Regions from separate parts of the Microbulbifer sp. TB1203 genome, predicted to be linked through region 1. Evidence: predicted binding sites of a transcription regulator. Region 1 holds the regulator's gene; each other region holds the start of a gene.
What was found. The regulator LexA, encoded in region 1, represses DNA repair genes until DNA is damaged. The targets are predictions, from matches to a motif close to ACTGTNTNTANANACAGT.
Positions count from the first base shown of each region.

Region 2: the regulator LexA is predicted to act here: its motif matches at 6,198-6,215, upstream of imuA (translesion DNA synthesis-associated protein ImuA).
Region 3: the regulator LexA is predicted to act here: its motif matches at 5,012-5,029, upstream of PP263_RS03950 (YebG family protein).

Region 1 covers NZ_CP116899.1:1,556,499-1,566,194, reverse strand. Annotated here, with positions in the region: gene PP263_RS06640 (transglycosylase SLT domain-containing protein) at 1-431, opposite strand, end outside; gene PP263_RS06635 (ATP-binding cassette domain-containing protein) at 554-2,416, shown strand; gene PP263_RS06630 (universal stress protein) at 2,443-2,886, opposite strand; gene PP263_RS06625 (hypothetical protein) at 3,198-3,713, shown strand; gene topA (type I DNA topoisomerase) at 3,966-6,644, shown strand; gene PP263_RS06615 (DUF6586 family protein) at 6,641-7,132, shown strand; gene PP263_RS06610 (hypothetical protein) at 7,217-7,474, shown strand; gene lexA (transcriptional repressor LexA) at 7,534-8,139, opposite strand; gene PP263_RS06600 (TIGR00730 family Rossman fold protein) at 8,325-8,966, shown strand; gene PP263_RS06595 (DUF6763 family protein) at 9,004-9,315, opposite strand; gene PP263_RS06590 (TetR/AcrR family transcriptional regulator) at 9,447-9,696, shown strand, end outside.
Region 2 covers NZ_CP116899.1:344,490-354,185, reverse strand. Annotated here, with positions in the region: gene sdhA (succinate dehydrogenase flavoprotein subunit) at 1-299, opposite strand, end outside; gene sdhD (succinate dehydrogenase, hydrophobic membrane anchor protein) at 303-671, opposite strand; gene sdhC (succinate dehydrogenase, cytochrome b556 subunit) at 665-1,039, opposite strand; gene gltA (citrate synthase) at 1,576-2,865, shown strand; gene PP263_RS01450 (DUF3820 family protein) at 3,451-3,669, opposite strand; gene PP263_RS01445 (hypothetical protein) at 3,744-4,013, shown strand; gene PP263_RS01440 (hypothetical protein) at 4,059-4,244, opposite strand; gene PP263_RS01435 (NAD(P)/FAD-dependent oxidoreductase) at 4,250-5,443, opposite strand; gene dcd (dCTP deaminase) at 5,461-6,030, opposite strand; gene imuA (translesion DNA synthesis-associated protein ImuA) at 6,265-6,972, shown strand; gene PP263_RS01420 (DNA polymerase Y family protein) at 7,081-8,592, shown strand; gene PP263_RS01415 (GIY-YIG nuclease family protein) at 8,722-9,012, shown strand; gene PP263_RS01410 (error-prone DNA polymerase) at 9,058-9,696, shown strand, end outside.
Region 3 covers NZ_CP116899.1:908,837-918,532, forward strand. Annotated here, with positions in the region: gene PP263_RS03925 (PAS domain S-box protein) at 1-747, opposite strand, end outside; gene PP263_RS03930 (helix-turn-helix transcriptional regulator) at 862-1,182, shown strand; gene PP263_RS03935 (amidohydrolase) at 1,316-2,665, shown strand; gene PP263_RS03940 (amidohydrolase family protein) at 2,662-3,975, shown strand; gene PP263_RS03945 (MAPEG family protein) at 4,097-4,492, shown strand; gene PP263_RS03950 (YebG family protein) at 4,612-4,965, opposite strand; gene PP263_RS03955 (LysE family translocator) at 5,291-5,908, opposite strand; gene PP263_RS03960 (DUF924 family protein) at 5,908-6,510, opposite strand; gene PP263_RS03965 (hypothetical protein) at 6,618-6,881, shown strand; gene PP263_RS03970 (DUF6249 domain-containing protein) at 6,916-7,722, shown strand; gene PP263_RS03975 (sigma-70 family RNA polymerase sigma factor) at 7,735-8,289, shown strand; gene PP263_RS03980 (hypothetical protein) at 8,282-8,647, shown strand; gene PP263_RS03985 (LEA type 2 family protein) at 8,904-9,377, opposite strand; gene PP263_RS03990 (membrane dipeptidase) at 9,417-9,696, shown strand, end outside.

The sequences.
Region 1 (9,696 bases):
TGGCGGGAAAGGGCATCAGCGTAGTAGCAGCGCAGGGAGGTGCGGGTGATTTTTTCCGGGCGGTAGTATTTCAGGTAGGCGCGAAAGCGCTCGCGGCTGCCCAATTCGCGCAGTACGCGGACGCGCATCCAGTCGCCGATGGCGGTGTCGCGGTAGTCGGTGAGAAACTGGTCGATTTCCCCGTAGGGCAGCTGTGGAAGCTTTTTGCTCAGGGCCCAGTAGTCGAGGTAGGGCAGCAGCGGGTAACCGCGCAGCTCCCGCTTCAGTCTCGCGAGTTCGCTTTGGTCGCCGCGGGCGATGGCCGCGCGCGCCTCTTGCAGTTTTTCCCGTTGCGCTACCGCTCTCTCCGCCTCTTCCACCACCGCTGCCGCAAGCGGGGCGGGCAGCGCCAGTGAGAGCAGCAGAGCAATTCCCTTTGCGCCAATCGACATCAATATCACCTGATTGAAACTTCGCGTCTTCAATTTACCACCGAAACAACAGAATACCTTATTAAGAGACGCGAATAACGCGTAAAATATCCGTTTTTACTCAACAAAAAGTGTAGTTAAAGATGTTGCTTCAGTTGGATGGCGTGTGCCTGCGCTACGGAACCCAGGTGCTCGCGGAGGATGTCAACGCCAAAGTGGATCGCGGGGACCGCATCTGCCTGGTGGGCCGCAACGGGGAGGGCAAATCCAGCCTGTTGCGCCTGATCGCGGGGGAGATAGACGCCGATGGGGGCGAGGTGGTGCGCAGTAGCGGCCTTGTGCTGGCGACGCTGGAGCAGGAACTGCCGTCGGACTGTAGTGACTCCGTCTACCGCTATGTGGCCGGAGGCCTCGGCGACGTGGGCGTCTGGCTGGCGAATTACCGCGCGGAGCCGGACGTGGACCTGCAGGCGCGTATCGAGTCCGCCCACGGCTGGGACCTGCTGCCGCGAATTGACAGTGTGCTGGACCGTCTCGGCCTCGATGGAGGGGACCAGGTGTCGGACCTGTCAGGCGGCTGGCAGCGCCGCGCGGCGCTGGCGCGTGCGCTGGTGACCGAACCGGATCTGCTGATCCTCGACGAGCCCACCAACCATCTGGATATCGCCGCAGTGGAGTGGCTGGAAAATTTTCTCGCCAGCTACCGCGGCGCGCTGCTGTTCGTCAGCCACGACCGCGCTTTGGCACAGCGGCTGGCGAAGACGGTATGGGACCTGGATCGCGGGCAATTGCGCGTCTTCCAGTGTGATTTTGACCGCTACCAGCAGGAAAAGGAGAAGCTGCTGGAGGAAGAGGCGCGGCACGCCGAGCTGTTCGACAAGAAACTCGCCCAGGAGGAGGCCTGGATCCGCCAGGGGATCAAGGCCCGGCGCACCCGCAACGAGGGCCGGGTGCGCGCCCTGCAGGCGCTGCGACGCCAGCGGGAGGCGCGCCGGGATCGGCAGGGCAGGGCGAAAATGGCGCTGGATTCCGGGGAGCTGTCCGGCAAGCTGGTGGCGGAATTGAGCAATGTCTCTTTTGCTTATCCCGGCGAGGAGCCACTGGTCCGCGATTTGTCCTTCACCCTGATGCGCGGCGACAAAGTGGGCCTGATCGGTCCCAACGGCGCCGGCAAAAGTACCCTGATCCGGCTGCTGCTGGGCGATCTGCAACCGGATTCCGGCCAAGTACGCCTGGGTACGAAGCAGCAGGTGGCCTACTTCGACCAGCGCCGCGACCAGCTCAACCCCGAACTCTCCGTGCTCGACAATATCGCCGAGGGCAGGGAGTCCATCACTGTCGGTGGCAGGAGCCGCCACGCGATGTCCTACCTGGCGGACTTCCTGTTCAGTGGTATCAAGGCGCGCACAGCGGTGGGGGCGCTCAGTGGCGGCGAGCGAAATCGTGCGCTGCTCGCCAAGCTGTTCAGCCAGCCGGCGAACATCCTGGTGCTGGATGAGCCCACCAACGACCTGGATGTGGAAACCCTGGAACTGCTGGAGCAACTGTTGCTGGACTTCCCGGGAACCGTGCTGCTGGTCAGCCACGACCGCGCTTTTCTCGACAATGTGGTGGACTCCTGCCTGGCCTTTGAGGGCGAGGGGCGCGTGCGTGAATATGTGGGCGGCTACGCCGATTTCCTGCGCCAGGGAGGGAGCTTTTCAACCGCCGGGGAAAGGCAGCAGACAGAGGCTCAGAAGCCGGAGAGCAAGCCGGATTCGGGTACCCCGCCGGCGGCGAAAAAGAAAAAGCTCAGTTACAAGTTGCAGCGCGAACTGGACAGCCTGCCGGGGCAGATCGAGCAGCTTGAAGAGGAGATCGAAAAGCTGGAATCAGCCGTGGCACAGCCGGACTTTTATCAGCAGGGGCAGTCGCTGGTAGAGGAAAAGCTGAGCCTTCTGGCGGAGCGGCAGGCGCAACTGGAGGCGGCGTTCGAGCGCTGGGCGGAGTTGGACAATTATCAGTGAACCCTTATCGGGTAGGGAAATACCGCTCACTTTTCATTGACATGCACCCGCACCGCCAGCACATCGCAGGAGGCGCCGTGGAGCACCCCGTTGGCGGTGGACCCCAACAGCAGCGCCAGGCCGTGGCGGCCGTGACTGCCGATAACGATTAAATCCACTTCCTGCTCCTCCGCCAGGCGGTGAATTTCCGTGGCCGGCTGCCCCAGCACCACGTGCTGGCGCTCCGCGGGAATTCCCAGTTTGTCGGCGGATTTGCGCAACTGCTCCTTCGCCTGGTTTTGCAATTGCTCCTGGACTTCCGAGAGATCCATGGGGATATCCCCGCCATAGGCGAAGGTCAGCGGCTCAATCACGTGCGCTAAGCTCAGGTCCGCCCCGCAGGCGCCGCTAATATCGGCGGCCTTTTGCAGTACCTGGGAGGACTCCTTCGAGAGGTCCAGGCCGACGAGAATGTGCTTGTAGCTGGCCATAAGCGTTCCGCTCCATGTCTGGACAATAGGGGGCAGGTTGGAAAATGCCTTCATTCGAAACCTGTCGGCGCCCTCTCTCCTACCAAATGGCGATATCAGCGCCCCGGATTATTCACGGCGAGGCGCCGCTTGGCGGAATGGCCCCCGGCAGAGCCTCCGCGGCCAATCTGGAAGGCGCTCCAGCGGCCCTCTGATACCGCTATTTTGTACGTGACGGGACAATAGAAAGTCTACTTTAAAAAAAGGTTCTTGACAGAAGCGGCGCCGGGCAACGCAAAATAGGCGCCTTTTCCCACCAACAAGGAGTGGTTATGACCGGCTGGCTACCCCTCATTATTATTCTCTTTGCCGTCGTTCTGGTGGTGGGGCCGGTGATGTGGCTGAAGCCCAGCGCCCGGGACCAGCGCCTGGCCGCACTGCGCAGCCGCGCCGCCCGGGAGGGGCTGACTGTGCAGATGAAATCCCTGCCGGCGGCGGAGGGACAGGGCAGCGCGGCGGTGTACTTCACCCGTTGGGGGGATGCTCGCCGCTTGCAGACAGGCTGGGTACTGGAGCGGCAGCGGGGGGATCACGAGATGAATTTTTCCGGGCACTGGGACTGGCGCAACGGCCGCGCCGCGCCGCAGTCTGCCTGGGAACCGTTGCGGGAATTGCTGGCCGCGCTGCCGGAGGACGCCACCGCGGTTGTCGGCGCCGAGACCGGGCTGGGGGTGCAATGGCGGGAATCCTCTGGAGACAGGGGAATGACGGCGCTGGAAAAAGCCCTGGAGGCTTCGCGGCCGCCAATAGAGGAAGCGATAAGGCTACCGCGAAACAGCACCCGATAGGCCGAATAACCACTCTATGGGAGTGGTTATTGGTCTCGCCAGGAGCCTGCGCTGATGGCGGCCAGCCGCCGCTCCTGCAAAATTGTCGATACCCCGGAAAGGTGAGAAAACTGGACGTTGCGCAACAGTAATTTGCGCCGCTCGCTTGACCGCACCCGGGGCGGAGCTTATATATTCGCGCAGCGCTGGCCTTTGCCAAAGGCTGCCAAGGCTTGCGAAAGCAGTAAATTTTCTATTTAAAATCAAATGCTTATGGGTAAATCACTGGTCATCGTCGAATCGCCGGCCAAAGCGAAAACCATCAACAAGTATCTCGGAAAGGACTTTGTAGTGAAGTCCAGCGTCGGCCATATTCGCGATTTGCCCACCGGCGGCGGAAACCGGCAGCCGGTAGACGCGAAGGAGCGCGCGCGCCGCGCCGCGGAGACCCGCAAGCTTTCACCGGAGGCCAAGGAGGCCTACAAGCGCAAGAAAAATCGCGAGCAGCTGATCAAGCGCATGGGCATAGACCCGGATCACAACTGGGCCGCTCACTACGAAATCCTGCCCGGCAAGGAAAAGGTGGTGAGCGAACTGCGCAAGCTGGCCGCCAATGCCGACCATATCTATCTGGCCACGGATTTGGACCGCGAGGGAGAGGCGATCGCCTGGCACCTGCGCGAGTCCATCGGCGGCGACGAGGGCCGCTACCGCCGGGTGGTGTTCAACGAGATCACCAAGTCCGCGATCCAGGAAGCTTTCAAGGACCCGGGCCCACTCAATATCAACCGGGTCAACGCCCAGCAGGCGCGCCGCTTCCTCGATCGCATCGTCGGTTACATGGTCTCGCCACTGCTGTGGGAAAAAGTGGCCCGCGGCCTGTCCGCCGGGCGGGTGCAGTCGGTGGCGGTGCGCCTGGTGGTCGAGCGGGAGCGGGAGATTCGCGCCTTTATTCCCGAGGAGTACTGGACTCTCGCCGCGGATACCGAAACTGCCAAGGCAGATCCGCTGCGCCTGGAAGTAAAAAAGCAGGCCGGCGAAGCCTTTCGCCCGGTCAACGAGGAACAGGCCAGCGCCGCGGTCAAGGCCCTGCGGTCGAGCGAGTTCAAGGTTACCGCGCGGGACGACAAGCCCACCAGTTCCAAACCTTCGGCACCGTTTATCACTTCCACCTTACAGCAGGCGGCGAGCAATCGCCTGGGCTTCAGCGTCAAGAAAACCATGATGCTGGCGCAACGCCTGTACGAGGCCGGGCATATTACCTATATGCGAACCGACTCCACCAATCTGAGTGCGGAGGCGGTTGAATCGGTACGCGAATTTATCGGCGAGAGCTACGGCGATAAATACCTGCCGGAAAACCCCAACAGCTACAGCAGCAAGGAAGGTGCCCAGGAGGCCCACGAGGCGATCCGCCCCTCGGATGTGCGTGTGCAGCCGAACATGCTCTCCGGCGTAGAGCGCGACGCCGAGCGCCTGTACAACCTGATCTGGCAGCAGTTCGTGGCCTGCCAGATGACCCCGGCGCAGTTCACGTCCACCTCGGTGGTGGTTACCGCCGGCGACTTCGAGCTGCGCGCCCGCGGGCGCGTGATCCGTTTCGACGGCTTTTTAAAGGTGGCGCCGCCGGTCAGCAAAAAAGACGAAGACCTACTGTTGCCGGACGTGAAAGTGGGAGAGAAACTCTCGCTGAAAAAACTGGATCCGAAACAGCATTTCACCAAACCGCCGGCGCGTTACAGCGAGGCGGCATTGGTGAAAGAGCTGGAAAAGCGCGGTATCGGCCGTCCCTCCACTTACGCCTCAATCATTTCCACTATCCAGGACCGCGGCTACGTCCGCTTGGAAAACAGGCGCTTCTACGCGGAAAAAATGGGGGATATCGTCACCGACCGCCTGAGCGAGAGTTTCAAGAACCTGATGGATTACGGTTTTACTGCCAACCTGGAGGAATCCCTGGACGCGGTGGCGGGGGGGGACAAGGGCTGGAAAGAGCTGCTCGACGAATTCTACAAGGACTTCTCCGCGCGCCTGGAAAAAGCCCAGGCCGCCGAGGACGGCATGCGCCGCAACGCGCCCACGGACACCGATATCGAGTGCAGCAAGTGCGGCCGGCATATGCAGATCCGCACCGGCTCCACCGGCGTTTTCCTCGGCTGCTCCGGTTACGGGTTGCCACCCAAGGAGCGCTGCACCAACACCATGAACCTGGTGCCCGGCGAAGAGGCCGTGGACGCGGACAAGGATGAAGAAGCAGAATCCCGCCAGTTGCGCGACAAGCGCCGCTGTTCCAAGTGCGGCACCGCCATGGACAGCTACCTGCTGGATGAGCAGCGCAAGCTGCATATCTGCGGCAACAACCCGGATTGCAACGGCTACGAGGTGGAGAAGGGCACTTTCAAGATCAAGGGCTACGACGGGCCGCTGATCGAGTGCGACAAGTGTGGCAGCGATATGCAGCTGAAGTCCGGTCGTTTCGGCAAGTACTTCGGCTGCACCAGCGAAGAGTGCAAGAACACCCGTAAACTGCTCAAGAACGGCCAGCCGGCGCCACCGAAAATGGATCCGGTGCCCATGCCCGAGCTGCCCTGCCAGAAAGTGGACGACCACTATATCCTGCGCGACGGCGCCTCGGGCTTGTTCCTCGCCGCAAGCCAGTTCCCGAAGAACCGCGAGACCCGCGCGCCACTGGTGAAAGAGCTGTTGCCGCACAAAAGCGAGATCGATCCCAAGTACAGCTTCCTGTTTTCGGCGCCCACCGAGGACGACAAGGGGCGGGATACGGTGGTGCGCTTCAGCCGCAAGACCCAAGAGCAGTATGTACAGTCCGAGGAAGAGGGAAAGGCCACCGGCTGGCGCGCCTTTTATCGAGACGGCAAGTGGCAGATTGAGTCCGGAAGCAGTGGTACCACGCGCAAGCCGGCACACAAGAAAGCGGCCGCGGGCAGATGAGCAATCCTTACACCGGCGCGGTGGCGTCCGCTCTGCGTAAAAGCCAACTGCTCCTGGATGGAGAGACCGGGCCCGCGTTGCGGCAGGTGGCGGTGCAGGAGGGAGCAGTGGTGCAGCTGTGGCGCGCCTACCGCGCCTTTCTCTGCGAGCTGGCGTTTCAGTTGCAACTGGGTTGCGAACCGGAATCCGCGTCTGAACTCAAGGAGCGGGCCGCAGCCCGCGGTACGGCCTGTGCGGAGGCCGCTGAACTGCTGGAGCTGCTCGGGGACCCTGACAGCTGGCTGTCGCAACTGCAGGCCGCGTGGTTGCAGCTGTGGAAGTTCTCCGGCGGGAAGAGCGAAGGAAATCGCGGGGAGGATAACTTGATTCCGTTGCAAAACCTGTCCGCTGCCGAAATTCCGGCTCTCAGCGAAGAGCGTTTGCAAGCATGGCGTGCCGCGCTAGTGGAGTTGGTGCGGCGCCAGCGCGCGCATATGGAAGAGTGGTAGGAGCGGGCAGTTTTTAAGTCCGATTTCTGGCTTCCGGCCTCTGTATGTTACCCTGCACACAAATTGATGTAGCGGGAGAAGGGTATGTCCTCCGAGACTTTTGAAATTGTTGAACTGGCCAATGGCGATGTGGCGCTGCGCCGTGCCGGCCACCGGGAGGACCCGCTGGTGCGTATCCATTTCTCCAGTGAGAGTCTGGATTTCATACGCGAACACAAAATCGCCATTGCCCGGGCCATGCTGGAGGCCGGCATAGAAGCTGTACAGAATATCGACGATATGGAGTCGGGTTATTTCGATGAAGACGAAGAGGGGACCCCGGTAAATCACACGGTTCATTGATCAATGACCAGTTACCAATGTTCAATTGGGATTACTCCAGCCTGGTCATTGTTAATTGATCAGGGGCTCTGCCTGATCACTCCCACCGCCAGTCCTTCAATGGCAAAACGCTTGTCCCGCATATCCACTTGAATCACTTCGAAATCCTCGTTTTCCGGCAATAGCTGCACAGTGGCCTGGTTGCCTTTGCGGCGGAAGCGCTTGACGGTGACTTCATCTTCGATCCGCGCCACCACTATCTGGCCATTGCGCACTTGATCTGTGCGCTGTACCGCAAGCAGGTCGCCATCCAGTATGCCGGCGTCGCGCATGCTCATGCCGTGCACCCGCAGCAGGTAGTCCGCCGGTGGGTGAAAGAAATCTGCCGGAAGGTCGCAGTAATCCTCGATGTTCTCCTCGGCGAGGATCGGGTTGCCGGCGGCTACACGCCCTACAATCGGCAGGCCCGGTTGATAATCGGGAATGCGGATTCCCCGCGAGGCACCCGCCACCATCTCGATCGCGCCTTTGCGCGCAAGTGCCTTCAAGTGTTCTTCCGCGGCGTTGGGGGATCGAAAGCCCAGTTCCTGGGCGATCTCCGCGCGCGTGGGCGGATAGCCGGTGTCCTCCAGATAGGACTTGATCAGTTCAAGTACCTGGGCCTGGCGTGCAGTGAGATTGGTCATAGGGTCACCTGAGGTTGTTCTGTATTTATATACAGTTGCTGGGATTATATACAGATTTGCCTCCTGCGCAATCTTTGTGCCGGTGGGCGGCCGGCAACGCCATTGTCGCTATTAAGCTGCTATAAGTAGAGGAGGGGAGAAAATGGCTGGTTGAAAGAGATACGCGACAAATAAAAGGAAAGAAAATGCTGGACGCAAAAATGCCGGAAGCCTGGCGGGTACTGCGGATACAGTCCGAGCTGGTGGATGGAATTGAACGACTGATTGCGCTCACCGGTTCCGTGACAGTATTCGGCAGTGCGCGCTTTACAGAGGATACTCCGGAATATCAGCAGGGAGTCAGACTGGGGGAGTTGCTGGCCGCCGAAGGTATACCGGTGATGACCGGTGGCGGCCCGGGGATCATGGAGGCCTGCAATCGCGGTGCCTTGCCCCAGCGCGGCGTCTCCATCGGCCTCAACATAGAACTGCCTTTCGAGCAGGCGGCCAATCCCTACCAGGACATCAGCCTCAACTTCCGCTACTTCTTTGTGCGCAAGTTTATGTTCGTCAAACACGCGGTGGGTTTTGTGGGTATGCCCGGGGGCTACGGCACCCTGGACGAACTGTTCGAAGCGCTGACCCTGGTGCAGACGCAGAAGGTGCAGCGCTTTCCCATCGTGCTGGTGGGCAAGCGCTATTGGGCTGGATTGCACGGCTGGTTGATGGATACGGTGCTGGAGAGCGGCTGCATTGACGCCTCGGACCTGGATTTATTCAGCATGGTGGATACTGTAGAGGAGGCGGCGGAGATCATTATCGATTACATCAGGGGGCGGGAGGCGTGATACGAACCTCCAGTTTTCATTCTCTTGGCAAGGGGCCTCAGGACGACTCGTCCGTCCCCTCGAAAGGTTCTCCCTCAACGTGGTCGAGAGGGTTGGTATCCTCCGGCACGCTGAAGCCCCGCGCATTCGGTGACTGGTCGTCCACAGTCAGGCCGAAGGCCGCGTTGGCATCCTCCGGCTCTGCCGCCGTGACCAGCGACATCTCCCGCCACTGTTCCCAGTCGAACTCATCCAGGGTGCCGTCGGCGTATTGGACTTCGATGGTATCGTCCACCGCGACCACTTCGAACAGCAGGCCGCCGTCGATATTCTCGAACCAACTGCCAATTTCCGGTCGTTTATGAGTCATGGCAACCCTTCTCCTCGATTCTTCCCTTCAATTTAATGTCCGCGCCACCGGTTCAACACCGCCTGCTGGCGCGGAATATGCTAATCTGCCTTTTCACTAAACAACTGTTTTAATTGTTGGTTCGAATTCCTATGAGCCAGACGGATACGGTCGGCCGGATATTGGACGCCGCTGAGGTGCTCTTTGCCGAGCGCGGCTTCACCGAAACCTCCCTGCGTACCATCACCAGCACAGCCGGGGTCAACCTCGCCGCAGTAAATTACCACTTTGGATCAAAAAAAGAACTGATCCAGGCAGTGTTCGAGCGCTTTCTGACGCCTTTTACCGCCAGTCTCGCCGGCGAACTGGATCGCCGTGAGGCGGCGGGCCAGCGGCTGACGG
Region 2 (9,696 bases), 1.2 Mb from region 1:
TCGAATACCGCCTCCGGGCCCACGGAGCACATGTACTCGATGGCATCCTGGTCGCCGATATAGTCGGAACCCTTCACGGTGTCATACATATGCCAGCGCCAGTCATCCTGCGGATCGGCGCTGGCGATGGCACAGGTGATGCCGCCCTGGGCGGAGACCGTGTGGGAACGGGTGGGGAAAACCTTGGTGATCACCGCAGTCTTGAAGCCGGACTGGGCCATCTGCAGGGCCGCGCGCATACCCGCGCCGCCGCCGCCAATTACGATCCCGTCAAAGGCAATGGTTCGCATATTCGACATAAGTTACAGTCCCCACAGAATTTCAATGCCCCACGCCGTGTAGAACACGGCAACCGCGGCCAGCAGTACTTCTACCACAAGGCGCAGAACGGTGGCCTTGGGCCCCATCAGGCGGTTGGTAATGTAGTCGGTGACCACAGACCAGAGGCCGATCCAGGCGTGCACGATGGTGGAGAGCAGGGCCAACAGCGTGAACACCCGCATCCAGCGCTGGGCAAACAGGGCAGACCAGCTCTCGTAGCCAAAATCCTTACTCAGGAATATGAAACCCACTATAAAGAAGGTGTAAACCGCGAGCAGCACCGCAGTAGCGCGCTGGTACAACCAGTCAAAAGTGCCGCTGCGACCGAAGCTTGTAATTGTTGTTACCATAACCAGACCCCCGCCAGCAGAATAAGAACCGCGGAGACGGCCAGCACCAGTACGGCGCTGCGTCGACCGCCCTCAAGGGATTCGCCGATCCCCATATCCATCAGCAGGTGACGGATACCCGCCACCAGATGGTAGATAAGTGCCGCCAGCCCGGCCCAAAGGACCAGCTTGGCGGGAGTGCTGTCGAAGACCGCCGCCACTGTGGCGAAGCCCTGCTCGGATTTCAGGCTGACATCGAGCATGTACAACAGCAAGGCCACCACGGCGAAGAGGACAATGCCGGAGACGCGATGCAAGATGGAAACCAGAGCTGCGGCAGGAAGATTGATAGTGGAAATGTCTAAATTGACAGGTCTGTTTTTGTTCACAGGAAAAACACCTTGTTGCCCTGAACGACTGGGCGCCCGTTAGCTTTTCAAATGGAGGGGCTAGCTGCTTGCTGATCACTTCGCATACGACCTGCTGAAGCCTTGTACAAAGTGGCCTTACCATGGCGCAAGCCGCGCGGATTATAGGCATTCGATCCCCAAAACACAACGAGACTGCGCCGCTTACCGGCGGTTTACCACCTTGGCCGCAGGAAGAGGGGCGCGCCAGGCCGGCGAAATTTCCGAGAACAATCCCCCCGCCAGCCAGGGAAAAGCTCTGCAACGTAGGCCAGGAACCGAATATCCTGCCGCTACGGGACTGGCCATCCACCCGGTTTGGTTTGACAATTTGTGACGCGCCACTTAAGTTTGGCCCCGCTCGAAAGCCCGCTAGGGCCCTTTGGAGACCCAAAGACGAGCCCTGGATAAACGGCAGAGGCCGGATGGATACGGGCTGCAAGTGGGATCGATCGCGGCCAGGGGCCGCTCCAATCTCTCCCCGAAGCCGGTATAAAGAACAGTTTTAGGAGTCCGCAATGTCCGATAAAAAAGCGCAACTTACGGTCGACGGTATCGACGGCACCATCGAGATGCCCGTCCTCTCCGGCACCGTCGGCCCCGACGTTGTCGATGTCAGCAGCCTGACCGGCAAGGGCTTGTTTACCTACGACCCGGGCTTTGTGTCCACCGCAGCCTGCGAGTCCAAGATCACCTATATCGACGGCGCCAAGGGTGTACTGCTGCACCGCGGCTACCCCATCGAGCAGTTGGCGCAGAGCTCCGACTACCTGGAGACCTGCTACCTGCTGATGCACGGCGAGCTCCCCAACGCCGAACAGAAGAAGGAGTACGTCAGCAGCATCATGAACCACACCATGGTGCACGAGTCCCTGGTGAACTTCTTCAAGGGCTTCCGCTACGATGCCCATCCGATGGCGATGATGTGCGGCGTAGTCGGCGCTCTCGCCTCCTTCTACCACGACTCCCTCGACATCACCGACCCCGAGCACCGCAAGATTTCCGCCGACCGCCTGATTGCCAAGATGCCCACCCTGGCCGCCATGTGCTACAAGCACTCCAAGGGCCAGCCGTTCATGTATCCGGACAACAGCCTGAGCTATTCGGAAAACTTCCTGCATATGATGTTCGGCAACCCCTGCGAGGCCAGCAAGATTGACCCGGTGGTGGCCAAGGCGATGGATATCATCTTCCTGCTGCACGCCGATCACGAGCAGAATGCCTCCACCTCCACCGTACGCCTGGCCGGCTCCTCCGGCGCCAACCCCTTTGCCTGCATCTCCTCCGGCATCGCCGCTCTCTGGGGACCGGCGCACGGCGGCGCCAACGAAGCGGTACTGGACATGCTGCAGGAGATCGGCGACGAGAGCCGCATCGACGAGTTCGTCAAGCGCGCCAAGGACAAGGACGACCCCTTCCGCCTGATGGGCTTCGGCCACCGCGTGTACAAGAACTTCGACCCGCGCTCCCGTGTGATGCAGGGCATCTGCGACGAAGTCCTGGGGGCCATGGGTGTGGAAAACGATCCCCTGTTGAAGATCGCCAAGAAGCTGGAAAAGATCGCCCTGGAAGACGAATACTTTGTGGAGAAGAAACTCTACCCCAACGTGGACTTCTACTCCGGCATCATCATGAAGGCCATCGGCATTCCCACCGATATGTTCACCGTGATTTTCGCCACCGGCCGCACCGCCGGCTGGATTGCCCACTGGGACGAGATGATCTCCAACCCCTACAAGATCGGCCGCCCGCGCCAGCTGTACACCGGCTATACCCAGCGCGACTACATGCCGCTGAACCAGCGCTAAGTCAACGGCGCCCCGCAAAAAACCCGGCATTCGCCGGGTTTTTTATGGAATTTGCATCCCAGGACTCGACGCCGCTGGCCGCGATCAATCGATAGTCGGAGTGACTGGAAGTCCCGATCGCGGCCAGCGGCCGCTCCTACAGAAATCGAATAACAATCATGTTGTTTATTGCGTAAGTTGGTATGAACAGGTTTGTGAAAAAAGTCATACAGAAACTGCTCGCTCCTCGGGGCACGGGAAAGAACGCCAGCGCCAGATGCGAAGGGCCCGATGCCGGGGGCCGTTTGTGAAACGTTTACCGATGAGGTTGTTGAGCAAACGGCCACCGGCAGCTGGCCCGCCCAGGCCTTTCTTACTGGCAAGTGCGGAAAGCACACAGCAAAAGCGGCCGACGTTGTTTCGACCGCTTGTTTCAATATGACTGGAACTCACCGCTGTTTCACTCGCTGAAATCCTTCCAGACCAGTGGCCACCCGCTGTGGGTCTATTTACGGCTATGTCCAGTCTCGTTACGGACCGCTTATTATTTACTTCCCCCTACCCGGGCATTACTAGTTTAGCGTCGTCACGGCTGTTTCCAAGGAATCAACCCTCTTTCAGTGGCTTGATCAGCCCCTCCAGTCCCTCGATTTTGACTTCCAGGGCCAGCGCCATCAATCGGCCCAGCCGACCCTCGGGAAAACCCTTGTTCGCAAACCACAGCAGGTAGGCCTCCGGCAAGTCGATCAGCGGCCGCTCTGCATATTTGCCGAAGGGCATGGGCATGCGCGCGATATCCAGCAGGTCCTGTTTTTCGAAGGTCACTGTATTTTCCATTGGTTGTTCGATCTACCCCACCATACACTGGCTCAGGTCTACTCGCAGTAACAGAGGTGCTTATGAGTATTCAACTCCTCAAACGTCTGGGTCTTACCTTCCTGCTTATCGCCGCCCTGGGAAGTCTTGGCTGTGCCAATATGAATCCCACCGAGCGTCGGGTGGCCACCGGCGCAGGTATTGGTGCGGTAACCGGGGCCCTGATCAGTGGTGGCCGTGTGGGAGGTACAGTGGCCGGGGCTGCACTCGGGGCGGGTGCCGGCTGGATCTATGACTACGAGAGGAAAAGACACTTTTACTATGATCGATATGGCCGCCGCGTTTACCGGTAAAAGGCCGGGGGAATCCGTTTTCGGAGTCCCCCACTCTCTCAGCCTCTACAGTAGCTTGATTTTTGTCTTGCCGCAGCGCTGGCAGCGGTATTCGGTCACCAGTTTGCCCTGCTTCACATCAAACTTTTTCTCGGTGACCACCTGCCACTTGTGAAAACCATCGCGACACAGGCTGCTGCCCTTGTGTTTCTGCCAGGCAGTTTTGCGCTTGAAAGGCAGTATATCTCCCATAGCCGTCAGGCGACCTCCCCCGCCGCGTGGCCCGACGCCCAGGCCCATTGAAAATTGTATCCACCCAGCCATCCGGTCACGTCCAGCACCTCGCCGATAAAATAGAGTCCCGGCTGCTTTTTGCACTCCATGGTACGCGAGGATATCTCATCGGTGTCCACACCGCCCAGGGTGACTTCCGCAGTGCGGTAGCCCTCGGTGCCCGCGGGTACCAGTTGCCAGTGCTGCAGCTGTTCGCCGATATCCTTCAGTTCCGCCTGTGTGTACTGTTTTAATGGCAGGCTGGTAATTTTCCGTTGCTGGAGAAAATACTGCACCAGCTTTTTGCTCCACAGCTCCGCCAGCGCATTGTGCAGGTGGGTATTCGGCCTTTCCGCCCGCTGCTCCCCCAACCACTGTGCCAGATCCCGGCCCGGCGTCAGATCGAAGTCCACTGCCCGCCCCTCGCGCCAGTGGCTGGAAATCTGCAATATCGCAGGGCCACTCAGTCCCCGGTGGGTAAACAGCAACTGCTCGTTAAAACTGCCCGCATCGCAGCTGGCAGTGACCGCCACTGCGCTGCCGGGCAGCTCCCCCTGCTGCTCCAGTTGGCGCCTGTGCAGGGTAAAGGGCACCAGCGCCGGTCGGGTGTCGATAAGTTTGAGGTCGAACTGGCGCGCCACCTCATAGCCGAACCCGGTGGCCCCCATGGTGGGGATCGACAGGCCGCCGGTGGCGATTACCAGGGATTCGCTGTGCACCTCTCCCAAGCTGGTGCGCACGCAAAAACCTTTTTCCCGCGGCTCGATGGAGAAAATACTGCAACGGGTGCGAATCTGCACCCGGGATTCTCGACACTCGCTCAGCAGGAGATCGACGATATCCCTGGATTTATTGTCGCAGAACAGCTGACCCAGGGTTTTCTCGTGGTAGGCGATTCCGTGTTTTTCCACCAGGGCGATAAAGTCCCACTGGGTGTAGCGGGCCAGGGCCGATTTGCAGAAGTGCGGGTTGCGGCTGTAGAAATTTTCCGGCGCCGTATACAGGTTGGTGAAATTGCAGCGCCCGCCGCCGGACATCAGGATTTTCTTGCCCACCTTGTTGGCGTGGTCCAGCACCAGCACGCTGCGGCCGCGCCGACCGGCCACCGAGGCGCACATCAGCCCGGCGGCGCCGGCGCCGATCACCAACACGTCGGTTTGTGCGGGAAAGTCGCTCACGGGCGACGGGCTTTCGATCAGGCGCGCGGCAGGGTTACACCGCGCTGGCCCTGGTATTTGCCGCCGCGGTCCGCGTAGGACACGTCGCAGACCTCGTCGGACTCGAAGAACAGCATCTGCGCCACGCCCTCGTGGGCGTAGATCTTCGCCGGCAGGTTGGTGGTATTGGAGAATTCCAGTGTGACGTGGCCTTCCCACTCCGGTTCCAGCGGCGTGACATTCACGATAATGCCGCAACGGGCATAGGTGGATTTACCCAGGCAGATGGTCAGCACCGAGCGCGGAATACGGAAGTACTCCACGGTGCGCGCCAGGGCGAAGGAGTTGGGGGGAATAATGCAGGAATCCCCTTCCACATCGACAAAGCTGTTTTCGTCAAAGGTTTTGGGGTCCACGGTGGCGGAGTGCACATTGGTGAAGATCTTGAATTCGCTGGCGCAGCGCACGTCGTAACCGTAGCTGGAGGTACCGTAGGAGATCAGCCGGTCACCGTTGCCGTTGTGTCGCACCTGCCCCGGCTCGAACGGCTCGATCATGCCCTGCTGCTCGGCCATACGACGAATCCACTTATCGGACTTGATGCTCACTCCGCCCCCTAGTTGCTGTTGATTCTGCTGGTCAGCTCTTTTGGTCTTGTTGTCTCGACCGACAACGAGGCCGAATCATAGCCGGTTTGCGCTGTGCAAAAAAGTGCCAATCCCGTGCCAGCCCTCTTGCCGGCCCCCATCGACTACTGTATAAATTACCAGTAAATACTGTACACATATACAGACCCAATCCCACTGGGCAACAAATGCGCGCAGAAAGCGAGGGCAGAAACCGTGAACCGTGCCGAAAACTTCTTGCAAAACAACCGCTTAACCACGGAATCGAGACAACAGCGCCTGCAGCAGCTGCTGGCCCGGCCGGATATCTGGCAGGCCGCCAATGAACACAGGCGCCGCCGGCCGGGCATCGCCACCGGCTACAGCGCCCTGGACGCGCTGCTCGCCGGGCGCGGCTGGCCCCGCGGCGCCACCACCGAGCTGCTGGTGGACCGATCCGGCATCGGCGAAATCTCCCTGCTGCTGCCGGCACTGGCGGAGATCACCCAACGGGAAGAGATGGTAATCCTGGTCAACCCGCCCTATATCCCCTACGCCCCGGCCCTGGCCAGGGCCGGAGTCCAGTTGGAAAAACTGCTGATCCTGCATCCCCACGGACACAGGGATGAACTCTGGGCCGTCGAGCAGTCCCTGCAATCCGGCTGCTGCGGCGCCCTACTCAACTGGCAGGGCCGGGGGACTCCGGCGGACAAGGACCTGCGCCGCCTGCAAGTCGCCGCCCGCGAGGGCGAGGCGCTGCATTTCCACTTCCGCCCCGGCACCTCCGCCGCCAGCCCCTCCCCCGCCGCCCTGCGTCTGCAGCTGAGTGGAGACGGCGATCAGCTGGCGCTGCAACTGCTCAAACAACTCGGCGGCCAGTCCGGCCAGAAACTGCACCTGGCCCGCAACCCCGACCTGACCCGGCGCGACCGCCCATTACATTGACGATCCCCGGGACCGCGGAGCTCCAGCTCCGCCCCCCTGGGCGCGCCGAGCTCCAGCTCGGCTTGCGGGCCGGAGGCCCGCCCTGCAAACAAAGGTAGGAATAAGCACATGCTCTGGCTCTGCATCCAATTCCCCAAACTCCCCCTGGAAGCCCTTACCCGTGCCCAGCGCCACACCTCCAAGGCGGGCCCCCGGGCGGTTATCGAAGGCCAATTGATCGTGGACGCCAACGCCCCCGCCGCCGAACGCGGCGTGGAATGCGGCCTCACCATCGCCACCGCCTGCGCCCTTTGCGCGGACCTGGACCTGCTGCAGCGGGATATCCAGCGGGAGGAACAGCTGCTGCGCGAACTGGCCCAGTGGGGCTACAGCTTTACCCCTGTGGTCTCCCCCCAGCCGGCGGAATCCATCGAGTCCGGCGACGGCGGCTTCGCCTGCCTCTACCTGGAACTGGCCGGCAGCCTCAAGGCCAGCGGCGGCCTGCAACCACTGTTGCAACAACTGCGCCGCGAGCTGCGCCAGATGCGCATCAGCACCTTTATGGGCCTGGGCCACAGCCCCAGCGCCGCGCGCCTGCTCAGCCAGTTGCCGGAACACCGCCAGTGGCTGAAGGAAACCCGGTCGCCACCCAGCCCGCAGCAATGGCGCCAGTGGATCAGCTTTGCCCCCAGCAAACTACTCCACTGCAGCAACAAGACCATTGCCAAACTCTACGCCTGCGGCATCAAGCGCGTCAGCCAACTGCTGGCCATCCCCCTGTCCGAAGTGGGCAGCCGCTTCGGCCGCGACTTTATCGACTACCTGGCCCGCCTCAACGGCAGCCGCCACGACCCTGTGCCCAGCTACCAGCCGCCCCCGGAATTCCACAGTGAACTCTTCTTCCCCAGCCCGCTGGACAACAGCGAGCAGCTGCTGTTTCCCGCCGGCCGCCTGGTGCGCGAACTCTGCCGGCAGCTGCAGCGCCGACAGCTCTACAGCCAGCAATTGCGCTGGAAACTGGATTTCGGCCGCCTCGGCTGCAAGGTGTTCAGCGTGGAGACCTCCCGTCCCATGCTGGACCCGCAGCGATTGATCGCACTCACCAAACTGCAACTGGAAAGGCTCAAACTGGAACATCCGGTACAGGCCCTGAACCTCACCTGCGACCAGCTATCCCCGCTCAGCCAGGACGATGCGGACGACGACCTGTTTGGAGAAAACAGCAAACTTCAGCGCAGCCACCAATTGCTGGACAAGCTCCGCGCCCGCCTGGGGCACCAGGCCCTGTCCGGCGTCACCCTGAAAGAGAGCCACCTGCCGGAACAGGCCTGGCAGAGCGCCGACACCCTGGTGGTAAAGAGCCGCGCCAGCCGGAAAGGCCAAAGCCTGCACCCGGTCAGCGCCCCCAGGCCAACCTGGCTGCTGCCCCGACCGGACAGACTGCAAAACCGCGGCCACAAGCTCTTCCACCGCGGCGAACTCAAACTGCTCCAGGGCCCCGAACGTATCGACGGCTACTGGTGGCAACACAACCGCCACGCCCGGGATTACTACATTGCGCGGGGGGAGGAAGGGAGTCTTTACTGGGTGTTTCAGGATCTGACTTCGGAGGATTGGTATCTGCATGGTCTCTACGCCTGACCCCCCCCTCGTCATTCCGGCGCAGGCCGGAATCCAGAAATACCACCGAGCAACGAACTGGATACCGGTACCGGATCAAGTCCGGCATGACGTTCCTGCGCCGGTATGACGAATCGACAGGGGAAAAACATGGCCAGACAACCCTGTGTCTACATCCTTGCAAGCAAACGCAACGGCACCCTTTACACAGGTGTCACTTCAAACCTTGTACAGAGGGTCTGGCAGCACAAGAATGACTTTATAGAAGGGTTTACCAAAAAGTACAGAGTAAAAACCCTCGTCTGGTACGAACTCCACAGCACCATGGAAAACGCTATCAGTAGAGAAAAGTCCATCAAGAATTGGAAGCGAGCCTGGAAACTAAACCTGATCGAAAAATTCAATCCACACTGGCGAGATCTTTACCCGGAAATAGTCTAACCCCACCTCGTCATTCCTGCGTCGGCATGACGAAAGGCAAACCCAATGCAGTACGCCGAACTCTTCTGCCAAAGCAATTTCTCCTTTCTCCAGGGCGCCTCCCATCCACAGGAGCTGGTGCAAACCGCCCACAGGCTGGGCTACAGCGCCCTGGCCATTACCGACGAATGTTCCCTCTCCGGCATAGTGCGCGCCTACAAGGAACTGGAAACAATCAATTCCCATCGCTCTCGTCATCCCGGCGAATGCCGGGATCCAGAAACACCACTCAAGCTAATCTGTGGCAGCTTCTTTCGCCTGCAGGAAGGCGGGCAACTGGTCCTGCTGGCCCCCAACAAATCCGCCTACAGTGAACTCTGCCAGCTGATATCCACCTCCCGCCTGCGCGCGGAGAAAGGGCAATACCAAACCCACTTGCAGGACCTGCTGGACCTGTGTCGGGAAACTATCGCTATCTGGATTCCACAGGGAGGAAAAGCGCTATTTATCCCCGAAGAGCTAAAGCGGCATTTTGCCAACCGGCTCTATATCGCCCTCAACAACCCACTGGGCGGCCACCAGAACCAGAAAATCCTGGACCTGATGCAGTTTGCACAACAGGAACAACTGCCACTGGTAGCCACCAACGCAGTGCTGATGCACTGCCGCAGCCGCAAACCCCTCCAGGATGTACTCAATGCGAAT
Region 3 (9,696 bases), 650 kb from region 1:
GCAGACATCGCGGATAATTTCGTGGGTGTTGCATTCGGTCAGTTGGTAGGAGCCTTTGCGGGCAAAAGTCAGCAGCTGTTTGGTCAGTTCCGCGGCGTGGTGGGCAGTAGTGAGAATGTTGTTGGCGTATTCGGCGATGCGGGAGTCGCCGGTGATCTGGTGGATCACTTCCGCGTAGCCGCTGATCCCGTGAATCATATTGTTGAAATCGTGGGCGATGCCGCCGGCCAGTTCACCGATGGCCTGCATTTTTTGCGCCTGGCGCAGCTCTTCCTCCAGCAGGCGCTGCTTGGTGATATCGCTGCCGATGCTCAGCACGCCAATGGCCTCGCCCCTGTCATCGGTCAGTATCTTATTGGTCCAGGCTACCCATACCCGCCTGCCACTCTTGGTGACATTTTCATTGACGTTGTAGCGGTGCTCTTCCGGGTGGTTGCAGATGTGCTCCATCAGTGGGCGCAGATCGCGGCCGGTGCTTTCACTGGCGGGAACGATGGTGCCCACCACGTGGCGGCCGATGATCTCGTCTTCGGTGTAGCCGAAAAACTGCTGCGCGTACTCATTGAAGAAAGTGATGACGCCGTTCTGGTCCCAGCGGATGATAATGGAATTGGCGTGCTCGACCAGTTCCCGGTAGCGCTCCTCGCTCTTGCGCAGGGCCTGGTAGATTTCCAGGGAATCCCGTGAGGGGGGAGGGGATTCCGCGATGGTTTTTGTGGAAGCGATATGGATTTTATTGTTCGCCATCGATCCATCCTGGATATGCGGTTCGCAAGGATTGCATCACGCTGATCGGAAAATGTCTAGAGAACAATGGTTCATAAAAGAGCTATAATTTTCTTTTCACCGGAAAAAATGCCTATGGCTCCGATGAACGCTACAGAACAGCAGCAGGTCCTGGCTCGCCTTGGGGAACGCTTCCGTCGACTGCGCCTGGTCCGCAATATTTCCCAGGAGGCACTGGCTGAGAGTTCCGGCGTAGGCCTCAGCACTTTGAAGCGGTTCGAGAGTGGGCGAGGCTGCAATCTGGCGGCGCTGGTGCAACTGCTGGCGGCACTGGGCTATCTCGGCGAACTGGAGTCATTTTTTGCGCAACTGGCGGAGAGGGAAGAGGGCGCGACACCTGCCGATGGTGACATGCGCCGGAGGGCGTCTTCCCCGCGCAAATACAGCTCATCGTAAATAGGGACAGGTTGGCAGTTTTGGTAATGGCGGCAAAAGTACTTCCTGTTAGCATGTGCGCACAATATCAATAAATTGGATGATTGTTATGCAGTTGCACTCTTGTTGCATTGCAGCCGCTCTGTGCGCCGCAATGTTTCTGGGCGGGTGCGGGGGGGACAAAAAAGGCGGCGAATCCGCGGATTTCGCCCGTCAGCAGGCCTTTCCCTCCACCTACTCCGTCACTCAATCCCGTCCGGTGCTGATCGTCGGGGCTACTCTGCTCACTGGTACCGGCGAGCAACTGGAAAATACTGACCTGCTGCTGCAGGACGGCGCAATCGCAGAGATAGGTGAGGGGCTGAAAGCGCCCGAGGGGGCGTTGCTGGTGAACGGCAGCGGCAAATGGGTGACCCCGGGTATTATCGACGTGCACTCCCACCTGGGGGACTACCCCGCGCCGGCCATCGAGTCCTCCGAGGATGGCAACGAAATGACCTCGCCGAACACCGCGGAGGTGTGGGCGGAGCACTCGGTGTGGACCCAGGATCCGCAATTCGCCCTGGCCCTGGCCGGCGGCGTGACCACCCTGCAGATACTGCCCGGTTCCGCCAACCTGTTCGGGGGCCGCGGTGTGACCCTGAAAAACGTGCCGGGCCGCCGGGTACAGGACATGAAGTTCCCCGGCGCTCCCTACGGCCTGAAGATGGCCTGCGGCGAAAACCCCAAGCGGGTCTATGGCGGCAAGGGCACTGCGCCCTCCACCCGTATGGGTAATGTGGCCGGCTACCGCAAGGCGTGGATCGCCGCGGCCGACTACAGAAAAGCGTGGGACGGCTACGAGAAAAACGGTGGTGACAAGCCGGAGCGCGACCTCGAACTGGAGACCCTGGCCGGTGTGCTCAACGGCGACATCCTCGTGCACAACCACTGCTACCGCGGCGAGGAGATGGCGATCATGATGGATATCGCCAGGGAGTTCGGTTTCCAGATCTCCACCTTCCACCACGCGGTGGAGGCCTACAAGGTGGCGGACCTGCTGGCGGAGAACAACGTCTGCGCGGCCATGTGGGCCGACTGGTGGGGCTTTAAGCACGAGGCCTTCGATATGACCGAGGCCAATATCGCCATCGTCGACCAGGCCGAGGCCTGCGCGATGATCCACTCGGATTCCGCCGTGGGCATCCAGCGCCTCAACCAGGAGGTGGCCAAGGCCATGACCGCGGGGCAACGCGCCGGTTTCGATATCGGCCCCGGGGATGCGGTGGTGTGGATGACCCTCAACCCCGCCAAGGCCCTGGGCATCGACGAGCGGACCGGCAGCCTGGAGAAGGGCAAGATGGCGGATGTGGTGCTCTGGTCCGGCAACCCCTTCAGCGTTTACACCAAGGCGGAAATGGTGTTTATCGACGGCGAACTGATGTACGACCGCGCGGATAAGGCGCGCCAGCCCCACAGCGATTTCGAGCTGGGAATCCTGGAGGCGGAGGGAGAGCGGCTGTGAAAAAGATAGCGAAACACAAAGCGGCCATCTGCACTCTGTTCCTGGGCCTGGTCATGCCCCTTGCGCAGGCGGAAACTCTGTTGATCAAAGGCGGCAAGGTGCACACCCTGTCCGATGCCGGCAGTTTCGAGCAGGCGGATATCCTGGTCCGCGACGGCCGCGTGGAAGCGGTGGGCCCGTCCCTGGGCGACGGTGCCGACCGGGTGATCGATGCCGCCGGCAAAGTGGTGACCCCGGGAGTGATCGCGCCGGTATCGGAACTGGGACTCACCGAGATCGGTGCCGCCAGCGCCACCAACGACTACGCGGTGACCGGCGAGAGCATCGGCAGCGCCTTCGACCCTCTGCCCGCCTACAACCCCAAATCCACTCTGATCCCCTTCAACCGCGCCGGCGGCGTCACCCGTGCGCTGGTGCTACCGGGTATCCAGCTGTGGGGCGACACTGCCGGCAACCCCCAGCGGGTTTTCGCCGGGCGCAGTTTTGCGATCAGGCTGGACGGCGGTTTCGACAGCGTGGTGGCCACCGACCTGGGGCAGAGGGCCTACCTGGGTGAGGCCGGCGGACAACTTGCCGGTGGCAGCCGCGCCAGCGCCTACGCCAAGGTGAAAAATGCCCTGGAGGAGGCGCGGGAGTACCGGGCCAACCGGGATGCGATCCGCCGCGGCGAATGGCGGGAGTTGAACCATTCCCTCGCCGATCTGGAGGCGTTGCAGCCGTTGCTCGGAGGAGAGCAGCCGCTGGTGGTCACCGTCAACCGGGCCAGCGATATACTGCAGGCCATCCAGTTGGCCGGGGAATTCGGTCTGAAGCTGGTGGTACTCGGTGGGGCCGAGGGCTGGATGGTCGCCGACCAGTTGGCGGAGGCCGGGGTGCCGGTAATTGTCGACGCGCAGAACAATCTGCCCATCTCTTTCGAGAGCCTGGGCGCGCGGCTGGACAACGCGGCACAGATGAAGCGCGCGGGCGTGACTGTGCTGATCAGAGGCCCGGACTACGCCTCCACCCACAATGTCTATCTGTCCCGCCAGTCCGCGGGCAACGCGGTGGCCAATGGTCTGCCCTACGAGGACGCGCTCAAGTCCATCAGCGCCAATGTGGCGGAGGTGTTCGGTATCGAGGGCGGTACCATCGAACCGGGGGCGGTGGCAGATATCGTGGTGTGGAGCGGCGATCCCCTGGAAGTTACCAGCTATGCGGAAGAGGTGCTGATCGACGGTAAACTCCAGTCGCTGGTCAACCGCTCCACCCGCCTGCGCGACCGCTACCTGAAGCCGCGGCAGGGGCACGACTTCGGTTACAAGTTTTGATTTAAGAGTACCCTCTCAATTGTGATCTTGGGGTGCGCCGTGCGCACCATTGCAACGCTGGTAACGACTCCGGTGCGCACGGCGCACCCTACGACACAAGCCCTTTAACAGGAGAATATAAATGGCCAATATCACAGCCCTCTACGCCGGCCTTTGCGGAATTCTGGTGATCGCCCTGGCATTTCGCGTAGTGCAGTTCCGCCACAGTGGCAAGGTGGGCCTCGGCACTGGCGGGGACCCCGATAATGAAGTCCGTATGCGCGCCCACGCCAACGCCGTTGAATATATCCCCTTGGCATTGATACTGATGCTGATTGCGGAGCTGGGTGGGCTTTCCGCATTCTGGCTGCATATTTTTGGCGGCGTCTTTGTGCTGGCGCGCCTGGTGCACGCCTTTGGCTTTACCGCCAGCGGCGGTGGTTACCACCCGGGACGTTTCTGGGGTACCGGGCTCAGTTGGGTGGTGATACTGGTTCTGGCCGCCATCGATATAGGGCTCGCAGTGAAAAACCTGTAGGAGCGGCCGGTGGCCGCGATCGGTGTAGGGATTACCCGAAAAGTCCGATTGCGGCAATGAACCTTGTACAAAAAAGCCCGGCATAAGCCGGGCAGATACAGGGATGGAATCGTGAAAATCTATTGATTGGCGGCCAGGGGAGTAACCTGGTCTTCGCTGGTTTCATTCTGCTGTTCGGATTCCCTTCCGTTGCTTTCCCTTCCGTTGCTTTCCCTTCCGTTGCTTTCCCTTCCGTCGGATTCCAGCAGCACTTCCGGTTTGCCCTTGCAGGCTTTGGCGAGGTCGTCCCTGCGCTTGGCCAGCAGCAGACCGATTTCTTCGCCGGCCTGTTCGGAGATACCGTCGATATGACGCTCGATCAACGAGGTAATATTGGCGGCCAGTTCCAGCATCTTATCGTGTTCTTCCGCATCTTTTTTGTTGTCGAACATTGCTCCGTCTCTATCGCATTTCCACACAGCTACTACGGCCATTCTGCGCCTCCAGTATTTTTAAGAATTTGTTAACGCGTTTTGTTTGTCTGTATAAATGTACAGTATATGTGTAAGTGTTCAGTGTCAACCGGAAAGTAAAATTTATCGGCGGTGCGACAAGTGGAGCGGGGCGTGCGTTGAGCGGTCCGCGTAAAGAGGCTGCAGCTGCCATAATAGGCTCAGTGGCGGGCTGCCTCCCCCCCAAACGGGTGGTCCGCCACGACCCCGCAGTAAGATGTTTAGGCCCGCAGCGCGGGCCTTCTTTTTATCTGTCTGTTGTAACACGACTTCCCACTTCCCTTGCCGCTTTTCCAATTTCTGAAAACTAGAGTGTCAGCACCAGCCGCGCCGCCAGCCCCAACAGCAGGACACCGAACAGCTGCTGCAGGCGGTGCCCGAGCGAGTTGCCGACCCAGTTACGATTGCGTCCGGCGAGGACTGCCAAAGTGATCAGGCAGTACCAGCCGGCGTCGATGCCCGCCGCCATTGCGGCCATTCCCAGCTTGGTGGTGAGCGCCTGCTGTTCCGTCACGAACTGGCTGAACAGGGCGGTAAAGAACACGGCTACCTTGGGGTTGAAGAAGGCAACTGCGAACCCCTGTAGCGCGGAGCGGCCCGTTGACTGGTGCGGAATGGGAGTGCCGGCCGCTGCGGGATTCGGCGCCGGTGCACGCAGGGCCTTCCAACCCAAATAGATCAACATGGCCGCGCCGGCCCACTGCAGGGCGGTAAACAACATCGGCGAGCGGGTGATCAGCACCGCCAGGCCAAAAGCGGTGAGGCCGGCGTAAACGGCGATAGCGGCGCCGTGGGCCAGGGCGCAGGCGAAACCCTGGCGGGACCCGGAGGCGGCGCTGCGCAGTACGATCAACAGGCTGGGACCAGGGGACATGGCGCCCAGGGCGCAGATTCCGGCCAGGGACATCCAGGAGAGCCAATCCATCAGAAACCTCCCCCTTTTTCCAGCCATTTCTGCTCCGCCGGGGTGGATTCCCGCCCCAGTGCCGCGTTGCGGTGGGGATAGCGGCCGAATTCCTCGATGACCTCGCGGTGGGCGAGGGCATACTGGTAGAAGTTCTCCGCCTGGGCGGCGGCCTCCGCGCCGTTCAGGTAGTCGCGGCGCAGCCTGTCGAAGTAAGCCACCGATTGCGCCTGCATCTCCGGGGTCTCCCCGTGCTCCAGGGGCATACCGAGGAAGGCGCGCTGGTAGAGGCCCAGCTTGCGCTCGTCGCCGCGTTCGATCACCGCCAGGGCGACGTCACGGGCCAGGGGATCGCCGGCGTAGGCCCGGGTGGTGCCGCGGTAGATGTTGCGGGTGAACTGGTCGCACAGCAGCACCAGGGCCAGCTCCCCCTCCAGGCTCTGGCGCCAGCGGGCCAGATCCCCGGCCAGGGCGGCCTCCACCTGCGCGCCGAAATCCTCCTCTATCTGGCTGTCGAAACTGCTGTCGCCGGAAAACCACCGCCGGCGGTACCCGGCGCTGGGGACGGCGTCGAGCTGCGCCTGGCCGAACCAGAAAGTCAGTACGTCTGCGGGCTCTGTCATTGCGGCTCCTTTATTTTCTCGCGCTGCATCCAGATGCTGCGCCGGTATCGTCTCTAGGATGTACAAGGAAATTCTACCTGGAGGCGACCATGTTAACCGCAGGAACTATGAAAAAGGTACAATTTTACGCCGCCCTGGCCCTGTTGCTGGGGGGCTTGCAGGCGGAGGCCGCGGAGTTGGCGGTCCCCCTGGCGGAGGTGCAGCAACAGCTTTCCGAAAAGATCGACGCAGCCTTTTCGCGCAAGCTGGCGGAGTGCCGGGAGAAGGAGCGTGAAGAGCGCAGTTACCCCCGTTTCCCGGTGCGGCTCGCCGAAGAGTCCTCGGGGGGCAACCCGGTCCGGTTTTCCGGAGCGCAGTTGACCGCACCGTAGTTTGGAACAGAAGCATTATCGAGAGCACGAAAAAATGAGAGCGAGAAACCTTCACCCACAGCGGGCCGGCGCCCGCTGGCTGATGGCCCTGCTGGCGGCGATGAGCCTCTCCGCCAGCTGGGCCCAAGAGACCCCGGCGCAGGACGAAACCATGCCGGAACCACCGCAGCCGCCGGCAGCAGAGAAAGCGCCGGAGACCCCGGAGGAGAAGGAGGTGCGCATACTGCGCGAGGATGACGGCACCCTGGTGATCAAGACCCGGGACGGGCAGGGCAAGCGCACCGATGTCCAGTTGGACCTGGGCGAAGAGTTCGGCGGCGAACTGACCCGGCGCATCTACAAGCAGCTGGAGGAAAAGGGCATCCTCGACGAGAAGGGCCTGGTCGTGGAAGAGGCCATGGACAGTGTGCCGAAGAATATCAGTATCGGTATCCCTGGCGATTTCGATCGGCCTCGCGGCCATCGCGACGATTTCCCCTTTGATGGAGACATAGCCGTGTTGATTCCCATCATCGCGATTCTGGCGGTGTTCGGTACGCCGATACTGATCGTGTGGTTGGTGACCCGCAACAGCTACCGCAAGAAGCAGCTGCTGATGGACAACATCAACCGCATGGTGGCCGAAGGCCGCGATATCCCGCCGGAGCTGTTGGATGCCATGGAAGGCGAGTCCCCCCGCAATATGAAGGACCGCGGATTCACACTGATCGCCGTCGGCCTGGCGATATTCATCTGGCTGAGCATATCCTCTGGCGTGGAGGTCGGTAGTCTCGGCCTGATACCGCTGTTTATCGGTCTCGCCCGCTTTGTCAACTGGAAACTGGATAACAAGCAGGCGTAAGGACAGCGGTATATGGACCTCAATGACGAGGATTTGATCCGGCGCGTCGTCGAAGACGGGGACCAGCGGGCCTACGCCCACCTGGTGCGTCGCTATCAGTCACAGCTGCGTTTCTCGCTCCGCCAGCTGTGCGATGGCGACCAGGCCCTGGCCGACGATATGGCCCAGGAGGCTTTTATCAAAGCCTACAAGGCCCTGCCGGCATTCCGTGGGGATGCGCGTTTCAGCACCTGGCTGTACCGTATCGCCTACAATCTCGTCATGAGCTACCGGCGCAAGAAGTCCCCGGAAGTGGATCAGGAGGCGGTGGATCGCGCACAGCAGGAGGAGAGCGTCGAGGAGGCCCAGCAGCTGGGCATGGCGCGGGATCTCAACTCGGCCATGGAGGAGCTCAGCGAAGCCCAGCGCCAGGCGGTGCACCTGTGTATGCAGCGCGGCTTTTCCCACGAGGAGGCGGCCAGTATTATGAAGTTGCCGCTGGGCACGGTAAAATCCCACGTCAATCGCGCGCGGGCCAAATTGCAGACTCTGCTGCAGGCATGGCGCGAGGAGGTAGTCAGTGGATAACGGTTTGAACAATCGCGACGGAACAGACAGCTGGAACAGCGCGGGCGGCGAGCCGGATTTCGATACCTGGCTGGGCCAGCAGCTGCAGTTCAGCGAGCCCTATGTGGACGACGACGGCTTCTGCGAGCGCGTGATGGCACGCCTGCCGGCGCCCTCCAGGCGCTCCGAGCGCCGCGCCACCCGCGTACAGTATGCCGCGGTGGTGGCCGCCTCGACGATCGTAGCCTGGCAGTTCCCCTTCGACCAGGTGTTCGCCCAGGCCGCGCAGCAGTCCATCAGCCTCTACAGTCTTATCGGGGTGGGCATACTCACCTCCCTGGCAGCCATGGCCGGCGGCATTTTCGCCGCACGGCGTTAAAGCCTGTTTGAATTCTTCGTTTTCCCACCTTGAGCGCGGGATCGGGCGGGGTGCCTCTTTCCGGAACACGGGCTGGGCGCCCCCCTTAAATACATCCCTGTACGCTCGTAATCGGCATCCCTGCCTCATACGGTCCCGGAAAGAGGCACCCCACCCGATCCTGGAGAGCCCTGTGCAAGATTCCAAACAGGCTCTAGGCGGTCCCGGGCGAACCCTGTGTTCGCCCTTGTTTTATATGTCCCGCCCCCGGCGAACCCTATTTCCGCTGGTTCAGCCTGATTTCCCCCTCTTTGCGCACGGTAATCGACGGCACTATCGACCGGCGCAACCCCAGTTTGGCCACCAGCTCATAGGGTACCGACTCCCGCTGGGTGCCGATCAGCTCCGCCGCGGCGAAGATGGAGCCCACCAGGCTCGCCGTCGCATCCACCACGATATTGTCCTGCCCGTAGGGGGCGATGGGCGGCAGTTCCCTGGAGGTGCCGGTAATCACTTTGTGCCCCGCGAGGCTCAGGGTGTAGTAGAGCCCGGAGAGTGCCAGTTCGGAGTCGTTGGGATTGAACACTCGCAGGTGAATGCGAAAGCGCAGGTCGTTGCCCGGGCCCGCCGGAAGCGGCTCCACCGCGGTGACCTCGACTTCGGGCTTCTGGTAGTTGGGGGAAAGTACGGCGCAGCCGCCAATCAGCAGGGCGAGCAGCGAAAGCAGGAGAGGGCGGTATAGTTGTATCACGGATAGTCCCTGGGTTTTTGATATCGGTTATATCGAAGCATGAAGAAACTTCTCTTTCTATCGACCGCGTTAGCATTGGTATTGTTCACCGGCTGGAAGTGGCTGTTGCTGCCGGGCATCGAGCAGGGGCGGAACAAGCGTACGGGCCCCAAGTATCCTCCACTGTCGGAAGAGGCGGCCGCGCTGCATCGCTCCCTGGTGGTCGGCGACCTGCACGCAGACAGCTTCCTCTGGGCCCGCAACCTCGAGAATGAGGCGGACTACGGCCATCTGGACCTTCCCCGGGCGCGCCGCGGCAACCTGGCAATCCAGGTGTTTA